2 regions of the Chryseobacterium sp. SORGH_AS_0447 genome follow, and region 2 is predicted to be linked to the other one. Evidence: riboswitches for the same ligand, from Rfam matches in the RefSeq annotation. Region 2 holds a riboswitch; the other holds the start of a gene.
The links. A riboswitch is a leader RNA that binds a small molecule or an ion and turns the genes downstream of it on or off. The one in region 2 is predicted to bind S-adenosylmethionine.

Region 1 (8,257 bases), 3.7 Mb from region 2:
TCGTTTCCGGACAGATCTTCTCTGGGATCAGGTTCGGTATATCCTTTCTCCAATGCCTCAGTGATGATGGTGGAAAACTTTTCGTCTCTCAAAGAAAAATTATTAAAGACGTAGCTTAATGTTCCGGAGAACACCCCTTTGATTCTTGTGATATTTTCTCCTGAAAGATGAAGAAGCTTGATGGTATCAATTAAAGGCAAACCGGCTCCCACATTGGTTTCATAGAGGTAACGTCTGTTATTCTTATTTAATGTATATCTCAGTTTACGGTATTCCTCAATCGGAAGGGTGTTGAAGATTTTGTTCGATGACACCAGATCAAACCCGTTTTCGGCCAATGCATGATAATTGTGCACAAAATCTTTACTCGCTGTATTATCTACAACAATTAAGTTTTCCAGCTGATTTTCTTTTGAGAACCGGATGAGCTCCTGAACGTTCGACGGATTTTTCGCCGTCTCTACCTCATCTGTCCAGTTTGCACTGAAGCCTTTTTTGTTAAAAGCTATTTTTTTGGAATTGGCAACGGCTACCACTTTAAGATCAATCTTTTTACGCCTTCTGATTTCTTCTGAAGATTCCAGGACCTGCTCTATTAAAGTTTTTCCGACATTTCCATGACCGATGATGGCCAAATGCACGGTTTTCGGTTTTTTGGAAATTTCAGATTCGATAATGTTTTTTGCTTTTTCATCCTGAGAGGAGGTTACAACAATGTTTACCCTTTTTTCCGCTGCAATCTGGTTAAGGAGCAATGGAAAGACATTGTTCCGTGCCAACTCTGCCAATACTTTGTTGAAATCTTCAGCCACAAAGCCAATAACCGATACATTATTTATGCTGTAGATCTGGGATACTTTCCCTGATTTTCTTTCTGCCTCAAATTCGTCAATCAGGCAATTCACCGCTTTTTCAGAATCGCTTTCCTGTACGAGGATGGAAATTCCGTTTTCGATAGCCTGCTGGGAAATGACTCCCACACTGATTCTCGCTAAGGTCAGCGCCTTAAAAATCCGTCCGTCGATTCCGATTTCGCCTAAGAAATCTTCTCCTTCAAATTTGATGATGGACCTGTTTTTCAAAAATTTTATTTCGTTTGCATTATTCTTCATCGTCTACAAAATATTTTTAATGATCGTATTTAATTGTTCGTATTCCATTAAGAAGGCATCGTGCCCATGTATTGACTGTATTTCATGATAGGAAACCTGATCCTTATGCTCTTTTAACTTGTGATAGCACATTCGAATTTCAGAGGACGGAAAAAAAAGGTCCGTGTTTACTGAAACCAGATGAATCCGGGCTTTAATGTCTTTCAAACGGGATTCCTCGGCATTAATATTCATCAGCAAATGATTCATTAATTTATAAGATTTCAAACTAAATCTTTCGTTTAAGGCATTTCCGTGATAAACCAGCCAGTCCTCAGATTCAAGTCTCTGCTTTTCCTGACTGTATTTATTTCTGAACCTTTCATTTAACGATTCCGATGTACGGTAACACAGCATCGCATGGATCCGGGCTTTTTGCAGGGGCTGGTCTTCCTGATTCAGTAAAAATTTCTGAACGAGACACTGTGCATGAAGCCAGTCGTGGGTTTTGAAATCACAGGCAATGGGAATAAAGATCTCAGCAAGTCCTGGATTTTTAACGAGCATTTCCCAGCCGATTCCTCCTCCCAGCGAGCCTCCGATAATAGCATATAATTTTTTGATCTGTAAAATTTCGATCCCTTTCAAGAAGATGTTGGCAATATCTGAAGGGGTAAAATCTTCATATTCATCAATAAAAAAATCATCGTAGCCGTTTCCGGGAATATTGAAACACAGAACCGTATACTGATCCGTACCGATCACCTGATGATTTCCGATCAGCTTTTTCCACCACCCTCTTTCTCCGGAAACTTCCGAATTTCCGGTGAGTGCATGATTAACCAAAATAACAGGTGCAGAAAACAGTTCTTTTCCGAAAAGCTGATAGCTTAACGGAATATCGTATTCCCTGCCGGAATTTGTGCGATACGAAAAGGTAATATGTTTAAGTTCTGTTTTCAATTCTATTATTTTAATACAATTGAAAATGCCACAGGAAATGGCTGAAAGAACTTCAGTAAGTTATCTGTCCAAAAATAATTCTGGTAGAACGTAGCACCTTCATTGCTTGCGCAAAGGGTTGCTAAGGTTTCACAGGGTCTAATCCCTCAACCTTTCTTGATAACATTTTCAATATTTGAATGAACGAATGGTGCAAAGATAGAACTTTTCTTTTAAATATTTATAAAAATTTTATTTAACATTGCAACACCCGTCAACAGAAGGCTTCCGGAGAAATATTAAAGATAATTTAAATGATAAGGGTTGGAATTTTTTTCAAAAAAAACTACCTTCGTAAGGAAACCGTTGAAAATATGATTGCAGAAAAACAAAGATTACAGGACAGCAACTGGAAAAACTGGGGACCTTATGTAAGCAACCGGCAGTGGGGAAATGTACGTGAAGATTACAGTCCCAACGGCGATGCATGGAATTTCGCCAATCATAACAATGCAGAAAGCTATGCGTACCGGTGGGGAGAAGAAGGAATTGCCGGAATCTCCGACGCCAAGCAGATTTTCTGTTTTGCCCTTTCATTCTGGAACAAGAAAGACAAAATTGTAAAAGAACGGTTCTTCGGACTCAGCAATCCTCAGGGAAATCATGGAGAAGATATTAAGGAAATATTTTATTACCTGGATAATACACCTACCCATAGTTATATGAAGATGGTGTATAAATATCCCATCAATGAGTTCCCGTATGATGAGATCCGTTCCGAAAATGCCAGACGGAGCAAAAAGCAGCCTGAGTATGAAATCTTCGATACTGGAATTTTCGATAAAGATGAATATTTCGATATTTTTATTGAATATGCCAAGGCAGACCATAATGATTTTTTAGTCCGGGTTACGGTATGCAACCGAAGCCAGATCGATGCCCCGATTGTTGTGGTACCAACGGTTTGGTTCAGAAATAACTGGAAATGGGGTTACAATACATATAAAGGCCAGACGAATGCTTCGCATGAAGGCTGCATCAATATCGATCATGACAGTATCGGAATTAAAAAGTTTTATTCGAGGGACATGAATGCAGAAAGTGTTTTCTGTGAAAATGAAACGAATAATCCGAAACTTTACGGAGCGCCTTATCCGGGAAACACCTATTTTAAGGATGGAATCAACGACTATATTATTTACGGAAGCAATACCGTAAATCCTGAAAAAAGAGGCACAAAAGCTTCTTTCCTGATTGATGAAATCGTTGGTGCAGGGCAGTCGGAAACTTTTGATTTCAGATTGTCGCCATATGATCTGGATGAACCTTTTGAGGATTTTGATGAGATTTTCAATATTCGGATTACAGAAGCTCAGGAATTTTATGATGAAATCCAGAGTGATGTGACGGACAGTGATGAAAGAAATGTACAGCGACAAGCGTTTGCCGGACTTCTCTGGAACAAGCAGTTCTACCATTACAATGTAGGAAAATGGCTGAAAGGCGATCCTAATTTTGTAGCTCCAAGGGATTTTAATCATTATGTAAGAAATACGGAATGGAACCACCTTCACAATAAAGACATTATTTCAATGCCCGATAAATGGGAATATCCGTGGTATGCAACCTGGGACCTTGCTTTCCATTGTGTACCGTTAGCCCTCATTGATGCGGAATTTGCCAAAGGACAGCTTCTTTTATTAACAAAGGAATGGTATATGCACCCGAACGGGCAGCTTCCCGCTTACGAATGGAACCTGAGCGATGTAAATCCGCCGGTACATGCCTGGTCCTGCTTCAGGGTTTTTAAAATTGATGAAAAACAGAACGGGAAGGCTGATCTTTTATTTTTGGAAAAAGTTTTCCAGAAATTACTTCTGAATTTTACCTGGTGGGTTAACCGGAAAGATAAAAACGGCAAAAATATTTTCGGCGGAGGTTTCCTCGGACTCGATAACATCGGGGCTTTTGACCGGAATATGGTCTTAAAAGACGGTCAGCATCTCGAACAGGCCGATGGTACCAGCTGGATGGCAATGTACGCACTGAATATGATGCGGATCGCCATGGAACTTGCCCAATATTATCAGGTCTATGAAGATATGGCCATTAAATTTTTTGAGCATTACCTCTATATTGCCGAGGCTATGGAAAACCTGGGTGACGGAACGAAAGGACTCTGGAATGAAGAGGACGGATTTTTCTATGATGTCCTACAGCTTGGCAACGGCGACAGTGCTTCGCTAAGACTGAGAAGTATCGTTGGATTGATTCCGATGTTTGCGGTGGAAATCATTGATCATCATCTGCTTGATAAAATGCCGAATTTTGTAGAAAGAATGGAGTGGGTACTGAAAAACAAGCCGGAACTTACCAAGCTGGTATCGCACTGGGAAGAGGAAGGCCACGGGAGAAAACATCTAATGAGTATTCTCCGCAAAACTAGGCTGACCAAAGTTCTATCCCGGATGCTGGATGAAAAGGAATTCCTAAGCCGATACGGAATCCGTGCCATGTCGAAAGTCTATGAAGAAAACCCATTTAAGTTTTCTGTACACGGAACTGAAAATGTGGTCTACTACACGCCTGCGGAAAGTGACAGCCGCATGTTCGGCGGAAACAGCAACTGGAGAGGACCGATCTGGTTCCCTATTAATTTCCTGATTGTAGAAAGCTTGCAGCGATTCCATTTTTATTACGGAAACAGCTTAAAGGTGGAACTGCCTACCGGAAGCCATGAAATGAAAAATCTGGATGAGGTAGCCCAGGATATCAGCAACCGGCTGTGTTCTATTTTCCTGAAGGATGAGGTAGGACAAAGACCCTTTAATGGAGGAAATCCTAAGTTCAATTATGATGAGAACTTTAGAGATTATATTACTTTTTTTGAGTATTTCCACGGGGACAACGGCCGGGGCGTCGGTGCCTCCCATCAGACAGGTTGGACGGCTACTGTCGCCAAGCTTCTGAAACCAAGACAAAATTGAACATAAGACCTTATTTATATGAAAGCCTTCTATTTCCGGAAGGCTTTTTTATTGTGGTATATGTTATTACCGTGGATGAATACATAGGGATTTAATAGTTAATATCTATTAAAAATAGCATTTTCAATACATTTTATCTTATTTATAAAAAAAATTAATATCAAAACCTTCTATAAGATGAATTTTTGATATCAAATCCCTATATTAGCAACGAAAAAATAAAAATCATTTATGAAAGGAAAACTACTCTCTTTTACCGGGCTTATTCTAGCCGGTATGTTTACGAATCAATTGCATGCACAGAACTATCAGCCTTTAGCTGTTCAAAGCGGTTTTAATGCGGATGTAATTGCGAATGGAGTCGGACCATCCGCTTCCTCTACCAATAATGATGTAGATGGTGCAAGTTATGCATTTGTTTCCCGAGATTTTAAGTTAACAGCAAGCAGTACGGCACTTACTTATGGGCTTCCGGTAAATGGAATTATCAACTCTGCCGTAGCCTCAACCTCCGGACTTACTTATCAATTGGGATCTTACAGTGCCAATAATTCTTTAAGACTTCAAAATGCAGGTGACACCGGAACTTTACAATTTTCGAATCCTCTATCCGCAACTGTAGTCTATATGCTGGCAACAGGCGGAAGCGGCCCCTGTACGGTAGACGCCACTGTTAATTTTACAGATAATACTTCACAAACATTTACTGGTGTCGCTATTTCTGACTGGTACGGCGGAAGCAATTATGCCATCCAAGGGATCGGGAGAATAAAGAAGACCAATGATAATCTTGAGTCGGGTTCCGGAACCGATCCCAGACTGTATCAGCTTCCTTTAGCAATTGACGCAGCCAACCAGTCCAAAACTGTAAAAAGTGTAACCGTTGCCAAAACAGGAACAGGAGGAATCCCTAATATCTTTGGTTTTGCAGTAAATGTTTACAATTCCTGTGCAATGCCGACTAGTGTAACTGCTACGACTACTATGAATGGCGCCTCTGTATCCTGGACTGCACCAGCCAGTGCCCCTTCTGCAGGATATCAATATTATCTTAGTACTTCTTCTACAGCTCCTACGGCAACAACCACTCCTACAGCAAGTGTAGCATCAGGAACTTCTGTCACGCTGAATAGTTTAACTACTGGACAGACTTATTACTTCTGGGTAAGATCAAACTGCGGAGGTTCTTCACAAAGCTACTGGACCATGACCCAGTTCACGCCGGGACAATTAACAGCAACTTATACTACAGGTGATATCAGTAGTGATTATGCGAGTTCAGAGCCAAGCGCAACAACAAGCATCGCTTGTTCAGGAACTGTATCCGTAAGTATTCCTGCAGGTTATAAAATAGCATCTACAAAGGTTAAGTACCAAATGACTTCCACCAACCTTGCTTACATGGAAGAGCAGAGAAGTATATTGGTCTGTACAACAAATAATACCCCTGAATCATCTACGTCTTCCGGGACAGGATCTCAGCAAGGTACCTACACATATGAAAGATCCGGATTAAACATTGCCAATAACCTTACCGGTACTGTAAATTTTCAATTAAGAGCGTGGAGAATGTGGGGTAATGAAAGTGCGGGTTGTGATGCATCTTATACAAAAGTAGACAACGGAACCTATACAGTAACCGTTACCTTACAGCCGGCTTCAGCTTTGGCAACCAATGAAGTAAGCACGAAAGGAAGTGAAAGAATCGCTTATCCGAATCCATTCGCGGATACCCTTTATCTTGAGAAAGCGGAAAATGTGAAAAAAGCGGTATTGACAGATCCTTCGGGAGTTGTGGTTACCACTGTTGAAAACCCTTCTTCTGCATTATTCTTGGGCGGAATAAAATCAGGAATGTATATTCTTACCCTAACCATGAAAGATGGTTCTGTGAAGAGTATGAAAACGATTAAAAAATAAATAGTTTACACATTCATACTAAAAAACCCCGGTCGGAATATATTCTGACCGGGGTTTTGTTTTATTTAATTTAAAATTTATGCTTCTGCAATTTCTCCGTTGACGAAAACTTCGTATCCGATTTCTACATTCGGTTCCAGTGTTTTGGAAACCGAGCAGTATTTTTCAAAGGAAAGCTGAGCCGCTTTGTAGGCTTTCTTAGGATCGATATTCCCTTCCAGAAGAAATTTTACTTTGATGGATTTAAAAGGTTTTGCATCATCAACGGGAATTCTTTCCCCCTCCACTTCAGCCTGGAAACCGGTAATTTCCTGCCGCTGCTTTTTAAGAATAGCAACCACATCGATTCCGCTGCATCCGGCCACGGCCATCAGGACACTTTCCATCGGGGAAACTCCTTTTGCACCGGGCTGTGTCGTATTATCGAGAAGAATTGAATTTCCCTGGGAGTTGGTACATTCAAATAAAAAATCGTCGTTGATTCTGTTAAGTGATATTTTCATTTTGATTTATTTTTTTGATTTTGTTACCCCGATTATGACTCCAAAATTTCCGTCTTTCTGTATCCACTTTTTCTCGGGGCAATAGGTTCTTGAAACAAAACCGTCAAGATACAAAGCTGTTTTGCACCCAAACTCTTTGAATACAGAAGCAAAATTATAAAAATTTACTTCTTTTTTAGACATGATGAAAACGATATTTCCATCTTTCAAAATCCCTACTCCGTTTCTAATGTTCGTATTTTTGGATTTTTCCTGAAAAATAGGATTGATTTTCCCATCAACCAGCAAAACTGGGCCTGATTGGGTAGCTTGTTTTATATTGGAATACAATCTGAAATCTTTTGTCTGAATTATTCCGGCATCATTATTTTTTGTAAGATAAAATACACCGTTAGGATGAAGATAAAAATTACCTTTGCCTGATGATAAGGTATCGATAGGATTCAGGATTTTAAAATTTTCAATGTACAGCCCTTTTGGAGAATTGTCTATGTTAAACATTCCACCATTCATCGCAAACTTTAATTCTTTTTTATCCCGCTCAATTTTACTCTTTAGATTATTGATGTTTTTGAGAATTGTCACATCATCGTCTTTCCAGTAAAAAGAAACAGGTTCAGTTTTAGGATTTACTTTAAATATTACAAAATCATCCTCATGTCCAACTTTTCTACCACAGGATAAAACAGCAGTACCAAAAGATACCGTGATCAAAACAATTCTCAGGAGCTTTATAAAATGGATCACTATAAAATCCCTCTCGCCTTAATTTCGAGATATTTATTGATGACATCGATGTTCAAATTTTCAGGCA
Region 2 (8,257 bases):
TTAAGCCAGGCCGTAATATTTAAATAAAATATTCATCCGTTCAGATCGAAGTATAAGATTACTTTTACCTATACGGAACTCCTTTTGCCAGAGGTTTAAACCTGAAAATATAATATGGAGCCTTTGCCTTATTATTTCCCTGATTAAAAGAGGCACCCAAATGCACCTGCGCCGCTGAAACATACATATATCCATCATTCATATTATAGCTTACCCCATCCGGCCACAATAATTTGTTATCACTGAAAACAGAATGGACACTTCGGTCTTTTGCCAGGATTACCGCCACACTATTGCTTTCCATCGCAGTTAAATATATATTCCCGTTTTGGTCTATGCTCAATCCTCCGTTGTTGGGCTTTTCCGAATAGGTTTCTACTCTTTCGGACAATTTTCTTTCAGAAAGATTTTCATTTAACAAATCGTCCAGCTTTACACGGTACAGTTTACTCCCGTTTAACGGTGCATAATACAGCCATTCAAAGTTCCGGTCTGCCGTTATGCCGTCACAGCCGACCAAAAGATTTTTACCATTTACCGAAAGCGGTTTCCCGTTGATGACAGTGGGTCTGTTTTCAGGCACGGTAGTTCCGGAGCCCTGCAATACCCTTCTTGTTTTGCCTGTTTTCATATCAACAATAATTAAGGCAGCCTTACTCCCATCGCCGCTGTTTCCAATGCCTTCATCAGCAATTACAAATACCCCATGCCTGGTATCTACAATCAGATCATTGGGCTGAGATTCGTGGACAACTGAAGTTTCCGGTAAATAATAGATCCTTTCAAGTTTATCGGCAACCGTATTCCAACCTACGATTTTAGGCGTTACAGGGTTACGCTGACCCATATCGAGCATCCAGACAATCCCGTTTTCATCATTGCGGATCCCTAAAACATTACTCAAATAATGATCATCGGTTTCTCTGGGAGTATTCCATTCTTTATTGGGAAAGGGCTGGGTCGTTTTTGTTTCCGCATTATACGATACCACACGGTAAGAAGGATTAAAGAAGGGATGATGACTGTATACCAAATTTCCCTGGTGGGTAAAAGCAATATTTCCTACCGCCTGATCAACTTCTGCAAAGATTTTATGACTGACCTTTTGCGAATAGGTATATATTCCTATCAGTAAGCCCATTGCCAAAATACATTTATTCATATTTTATTATAATTTTTTACAAACATTTTTATAGTTGCAAAACTAAGTATAGTACATTACCTTTGCAATAACGGCATAAATTGATAGTAACAGATGTACAGTATAGATAACAAACAGTACCCATGCAGCACCAGCCTTACCATGAAATACATAGGCGGAAAGTGGAAAGCGGTAATACTTATCCATTTAATCAAAAAAAAGAGATACAGCGAACTGAGAAAAGAATGCATGCTTATTACCGAAAGAACCTTAAGCCTGCAGCTGAAAGAACTGGAAGCAGACGGCCTGATTACACGCACCGTATACACCAGCAAACCTCCGTTGAAGGTAGATTATGAACTAACTGAATTCGGGAAAACTCTTATTCCGCTACTCAAAGCCATTGACCAATGGGGAAAAGAAACAGCGAATAAAAATGAGAAAATAGCGATTCTATAATCCTTGACAGATCATAACGGAAACGCAATGGTTGTAAAACAGAAATTCCAATAAAAATAAGACCTTCTGATCGATCCGGAAGGTCTTTATTGTTTATCTTGTTATTCAGAAATTCCCTTACAACATGGAAGGAAGCTTTTATTCCGGATGTCTACGGGAATCCGGTATCATTTTTCCGCCTCCGATGAATGTCGCAATTCCGGCATCAGAATTTGTAAAGGAGTATATAAGTCATTTAGTCAATCGCTTGTCTACCCAGTACAAAATAATCCCAAGGGCTACAATGCCAAGGCCGATGATGCTTTCTTTCGGGTTGTGGATGAAGGTAAAGTACAAGATATATACACTGAACAGCAGGAAAACCGTAGGAAAAACATAAAACAGATTCGATTTGAATATTCTTCTCTGATCTTTTTTAATGAAATAAGCCGTAGAGATTGCCAGACTTGCAAACAGCTGGAGAATAAAAGCCGTGTACACAAAGATTTCTTTAAAACTTCCGGTCAGAATAATGAGCGTGGCAATTACAGCATGGGCAAAAACAGCGCGGACCGGAATTCCTTTGCGGTTACCGACGGATAAAGATTTCCATAACCGGTTTTCTTTTGCAAAAGCCTGCGTCAGCCTGGATCCTACCCAGAGATATCCGCTGATTGTCGCTACCAGCTGTAAGGCGATGAAGACATTCACGACTCTACCGAAAGTATGCCCCAGCATATTATTCGCCGCTTCTCCCATTACATCTTCTTTACCGGCCAGCTGGCTCACCGGCGCATGTTTCAGCATAATGAAATTCACCAGAAGGTAGCAAACCGTTACGAAAACCGTTCCTACAATCAGTGATTTGGGAAGGTTTTTATCCACTTCCTTAATTTCACCCGCAATATAAGATGCCGAATTCCAGCCGGTGTATGAATAGGTCACAAAAACCAGCGAGGTGGCAAAAGCAGGCAGCATGATTTCATCCCGCCAGGAGTCATCAAAGACAAGGCTGTTACCTATTGCCCCGGATCCTGAAAGCACGACCCCAAGAATAATTAAAACAACAATAAAGGCAACTTTAATCAATGTAAAAAAGTTATGGAACCGGCTTGAAGCCTTTAAACTGAATGACAAGAACAGCGAAACCAGAAAAATAATTCCGATCGCAAAACCGTTCCCGAAAGAGAAATCAAAAGCAGAAAGGTACTTTGACATCGCCAGCGCCGCGAGGGCTACCGGAGAAGAAAACCCGATGATCAGGGAAATCCAGCTTACCAGATAGCCCAAAAGCGGGTGATAGGTTTCTTTCAGGTAGATGAAATCCCCGCCGTTTCCTTTGAAATGCGAGCCCAGCTCGGCGTAGCAAAAAGCACCGAACAACGCCAGAATTCCTCCGATCACCCAAAGGAGCAAGATGCTGTACGTATTGGTAATATCGGTAAGCTGAAAACCCAGCGTGGTAAAAATACCGGTGCCGATCATGTTTGAAACCACAATGGCCACTGCCGTTTTCCAGCCGATCTGATGTGAGGTAGAATCCATTAATTAAAATGTAAAATTAAGCCTTCCGAAGAAATAATTGCCAAATGTTCCCATCTGGACCGGAGCATATTTGAAAACCCCGTAGTATGAATTTTCATAAATCTGAAGATCCGGGAAAACATCAAAAACATTGTTGGCCCCCACAGTTAAGTTGATGTTTTTTGTAAAATCATAGCCCACACTCACATCCGTTACAACTTTTGGGGCAAACTCCTGTACGCCGCCGAAAGGATAACCGTCCCGTATTACTTTTCCGAAGTACGTATTTCTCACCAGAAAATTAAATTTCCCGATGCCGTAGTTTAGCCCCAAGGTTGCTTTTGTTTTCGGGGACAGGCTTTCGATAATGTTGATCTGATCGGGGCCGAAAAATTCATTCTGCGGAGTCTGCAAATTTTCCGGAAAATGGAAATCCGTAATTTTTGTTTCGGTATAATTTCCGGCCAGGTTGATGTTCAGATTACCGCCTCCCAGCCTCCAGTCATAAGCAACCACCAAATCAACCCCTTTGGTTTCCGTATCAATAGCATTGGCAAAAAACCTCCCGCTTTCGACCCCGTAAACCGCCAGCCGGTCATCAGTAATATTACTCGTGATCACAATCCGGTCTTTTACTTTTATGAGATATCCGTCCAGAGTAATCAAAAGTCGGCTGACCGGCCTCAAGGTGAATCCGGCACTTCCATTCACAGAAGTTTCCTGCTTTAACCGGTCGAAGCCAAGTGCTCTTGCTGCCTCACTGTCATTATTGAAGATGCCTTTGGTAACGATTGAATTTCCGGTTGTGGAAATATCCGCATAGGAATTATTAAAATACTGCTGCTGAAGCGAAGGTGCCCGGAAGCCTGTTCCAACCGCTGCACGGATGGCATAATTTTTAACAAATTCATACCTCACCGCCAGCTTTCCATTCAGGGTACTTCCAAAATCCGAATAATTTTCGAATCTTCCGGCCAGGTCTACATTCAGCTTTTTATCCAGATCATAAGAAAGATCCGCATAAGCTGCTACGGAATGCCTTGATTTTGATAATGCATTCTGTGGAGAAAACCCTATAAATGACTGGGATCCTCCAGCTCCGGATACCGTATTCGGATCTGTATTAGCAGTCACAGGGTTGCCATAAATATCGTATCTCAGATAAGACGCCTCCTCTCCGGATTTAATATCGTACTGCTCAAACCTGAATTCACCCCCGAAGGCCACGTTGAAGTTTTTAATATTTTTTGAAATATCCAGATTGACTGTATTCTGAAGAAAGCTGTGTGCCCCCGCATAAAAACTGGTGGGAGAATTTGCTCCTAAAGAAGCATTCACCGTATGGCTTACATCATAATTAAACGTATTGCTTCCGAACGTATTGCTGAGATCAAAAAACCAGTCATTTTTATTGTACTTCGTTCCAACCGCATAAGAAATATCGTATACTTTTGATCCCAGAACCGGCTGAAAACCGTTTGGATAAATAGAATATACATTGTTTGAAGTTTCGCTAGGCAACCTTCTGAAACCAAAGCCCTGCCCTTCTTTAATACTGAATCCTCCGAAAGAATAAAGCTTGAGATGATCATTAAAAGGATATTCGGAATTAAAAAACATCTGAGCCTGCCTGATCTTAGCATCCCCGATCTGAAAATTGAAATCGTCGCGGGTTAATCCCCTCTGCTGAATAACTGCATCATCCGCAGCCCTTGCAGCAGCAGGATCGGCCGCAAAATCGTAAGCAAAATTATCTCCGAAAATATCAAGGTTATGATTTTGCGTTCTCGTTGTCTTTCCCCTATGGTTCAACTGGAGGGACAAGCTGATGTAGCCGTCTTTTTTCCCCAGCGAAGTTCCATAATTTGCGCCTGCCTGGTATGTTTCCCCATCATTACGACCGGAAATCCCGTAAGTAAGGCTTCCCGTTCCTCCTAAATCTTTTTTAAGAATAATGTTAACTACCCCGGCAATTGCGTCAGAGCCGTATTGTGCGGCAGCACCATCTCTCAACACCTCGATCCTGTCGATCGCAATAATGGGAATCGTGCTTAAATCGGTTCCTACAGAACCATTCCCCACCGTATTCTGATAATTTACCAAAGAGGTAGTATGCCGTCTTTTTCCATTTACCAAAACCAGGACCTGATCCGGACCCATTCCCCTCAGCGTTACGGGATCGATGTGTTCGGTACCGTCCGAAGCCGACTGGCGAACTGCGTTGAAAGACGGAATCACATAATTCAACAGATCCTGAACCGTAATCTGGGGTGAAGATTTTTGTATTTTTTCGATGTTAATGATGTCTACCGGAGCGGGCGTTTCCAGTTTGGTTCTCCTGGCATTCCTGCTCCCTACGATAACAACATCTTCAATCTTTTTTTCCTGCTCCTGTTCCTGTGCCGATAAAAATCCAACCGTTAATAGCAGTATACTTGCGCTGAGCTTCTTCATTCTCTACAATAATCTTTTAAAAATAATTAATAACCGTCTGTGAAAAACACAAACTCCAAAAGACATTCAAGAAGCTGGAATAATACAGAATATTAACTCACTTATCTTCCCCCATCCGGGTTGGAATTAGCACCTTTACATCAACGAAATGCAGGTTGCTAAGGTTTCCCAGGGCCAAATCCCTCCACCTTTCTTGATAATCTACCGCAAAGGTAGACTAATAAATTCAAACAGCAAAAACTAAATGATTTTTACTGATTTCTATCAATTTTTCATTTGTGAATAAGTTGTGGATAACCTGTTAATTTCATCTTAGGAAGCTGTGGATTCGATATGAGTAAGCATGGAAATAATATGAATAAAAATCTTAACCGTTGTGAATAAAATATGGATAACATATGAATACGCTATTAATAAGACATGGATAACCCCAAATTCTTTTGCGGAAAAAGATGTGGAAAACCTATGGAAAAGACGTTAATACCGCATGGATAACCATAGCTTTTACAGGGGATAAAGTATGGATAAACAAAAAGGAGGTCACTTTCGCAACCTCCTTTCGGATTAACTTACAGACTTATCCACAAGCTATTTCACAATCATTTTCTGAACAGCTACGCCCGTATCTGATTTTAAATGAACAAGATAGGTTCCAGCAGGATAATTTGTTTTCAGTTCATAGGTTCCGTTGTCACCGGTAAGCTTGAATAAATCCATTTTTCTACCGCTTATATCGTAGATGGAGATTTCCCCATTCTTCGCTTTATGATAAATTAATTTAGCCAGACCGTTTCTCACCGGGTTATCCGCAATCTGAAGAGAAAGCTTGTTTTCGGCGTTTACATCGGTGGTGGATAAATTGGTTGTATAATTTCCAAGGATCCTGAACTCGCCCGGCTGAAGGTTTATCGGAGCCGTTGTGGATGTTACGTTGATCACAGAGTTATCCATCAGGTTCTGCCACTGCCCGGTATAAGGAAAGTATGGAACCACATTCTGAGCAGCCGTCGTGTAGTTTGCCAATACCACTACGTTTTTCATTCCTGATGTCAACAGATTATCATATACGTAAATTCGGGTAATCAGCCCATTCGGATCGTTGGACAGGTTGTTGGATTCGATAGTATAGGTTTTTGATCTGAAAACCGGATACAGATTTCTGAAATTGATTATTTTCGCCCAGGTATCGTAAACCGCCTTCCTGTTGGTATTCGTATCGTAATTCAATGCAAACGCAATCGGTTTCTGGTCTGTCCGGCATCCGTTGTTTATTGTTCCGTCCTGGCATCGGTTGATGCTGAATTCATAACCCAGCTCCCCAAACTGCCAGATCATTTTCGGACCCGGAATGGTAAAGAATGTCGCACCGAAAGTTTTCATTCTCTCCAATGCCGTGTTTAAGTTTTTCACATCATAGCTTCCGTTCACAGCGCCGTACGCCAGGTTTTTGAACATCAACCTTTCCTCATCATGGCTCTCTCCATAACCTACGCCAGACATATTGGTAAAACCGTGAAGAGAATGGTTCATTCTGTCGTAATTGCTGTTTTCCTTATAGCCCATGGCATTCTGGTTATAAGGCCCGTTCTGGTTGTTCCACATCATCACGCCTTTTCCTTCGGCAATCCTGTAATTGGCCCACTGCTGCTCTTCCGAATCTGTTCCCAGATGCTCAAAGATCATGTAAGAGTTCGGGTCAATAGCCCACTGCCGGTCGGCATAATATTTTAAAATATCCACCCGGTCCTGCTGATAAGCATTGGTACAGGTTTCATCATTTTCAGAGCAGTTCTGGGTAAAACCTTTCGTTAAATCCCAACGGAAACCGTCGATGCGGTATTCCGTCAGCCATTGCTGAAGGCATCTTTCAACGTAATATTTAGTTGAAGCACTTGTATGATTGAAATCATTAAATACATTGTAAGAATGTTTAGGAACCTGATTAAAGTAAGGATTGTTTGCTGCAATATCTCCGTAGCCGTCTCCATCCGGATCAATATTCCAAAGTCTTGCTAATGGTGAACGCCCGGTGGCATGATTGAAAGCAACATCCAGAATGACCGCGATTCCGTTCTGGTGGCACACATCTACGAATTCCTTGAATTTTTCCGGCGTCCCATACGCTTTATCCAATGCGTAATGGAAAGAAGTATTGTAACCCCATGACAGGTTTCCTTCAAATTCCATGATCGGCATCAGCTCGATCGCGTTGATATTTAATCCTTTTAAATACGTAATTTTATTGATCAGTGACTGCCAGTTTTTTTCCTGCGTAAAATCCCTCAATAACAATTCATAAACCACCAGATTATCTTTGGAAGGACGCTGGAAATTGGTCACCTGCCAGTTATACGACGCCTGCCCGGTTTTAAACATAGAAACTTCAAAGCCCTGCCCAGCAGGGAATGCCGGCAGATTCGGATAGGTAGAAGCTGAAATATACTGATCGTCATAAGAAGATAAAATCTGCGGAGAATAAGGATCTGCCACTTTTCTGAGATCATTGGTCCTGTACTGGAAAGTATACAGTTGCTGTGGCGTAAGACCGTTCAGCTCAATCCAGTATAAATCCGGATTGGTTGTGTCTCTCTTCATCAGATACGCATCATTTACCGTCCAGTTATTGAAACTTCCGATCACGTGGACGAAATTTTTAAATGGAGCATACAAAGCCAGCCCAACCTTTGTATTATCGGTAAG

Region 1: linked by a shared signal. The riboswitch ahead of QE422_RS20040 (alpha/beta fold hydrolase) and the one ahead of QE422_RS03120 (TonB-dependent siderophore receptor) in region 2 are both predicted to bind S-adenosylmethionine.

What each region holds. Positions count from the first base shown of each region.
Region 1 is NZ_JAUTAR010000001.1:4,313,716-4,321,972, forward strand. It holds gene QE422_RS20035 (homoserine dehydrogenase) at 1-1,112, opposite strand, end outside; gene QE422_RS20040 (alpha/beta fold hydrolase) at 1,116-2,054, opposite strand; SAM riboswitch class I at 2,112-2,220, opposite strand; gene QE422_RS19645 (glucosidase) at 2,408-5,020, shown strand; gene QE422_RS19650 (T9SS type A sorting domain-containing protein) at 5,252-6,940, shown strand; gene QE422_RS19655 (OsmC family protein) at 7,018-7,443, opposite strand; gene QE422_RS19660 (phosphodiester glycosidase family protein) at 7,450-8,157, opposite strand; gene QE422_RS19665 (DUF58 domain-containing protein) at 8,190-8,257, opposite strand, start outside.
Region 2 is NZ_JAUTAR010000001.1:639,176-647,432, reverse strand. It holds gene QE422_RS03135 (L-dopachrome tautomerase-related protein) at 65-1,162, opposite strand; gene QE422_RS03130 (helix-turn-helix domain-containing protein) at 1,256-1,600, shown strand; gene QE422_RS03125 (APC family permease) at 1,832-3,124, opposite strand; gene QE422_RS03120 (TonB-dependent siderophore receptor) at 3,128-5,557, opposite strand; SAM riboswitch class I at 5,656-5,760, opposite strand; gene QE422_RS03115 (alpha-amylase family glycosyl hydrolase) at 6,146-8,257, opposite strand, start outside.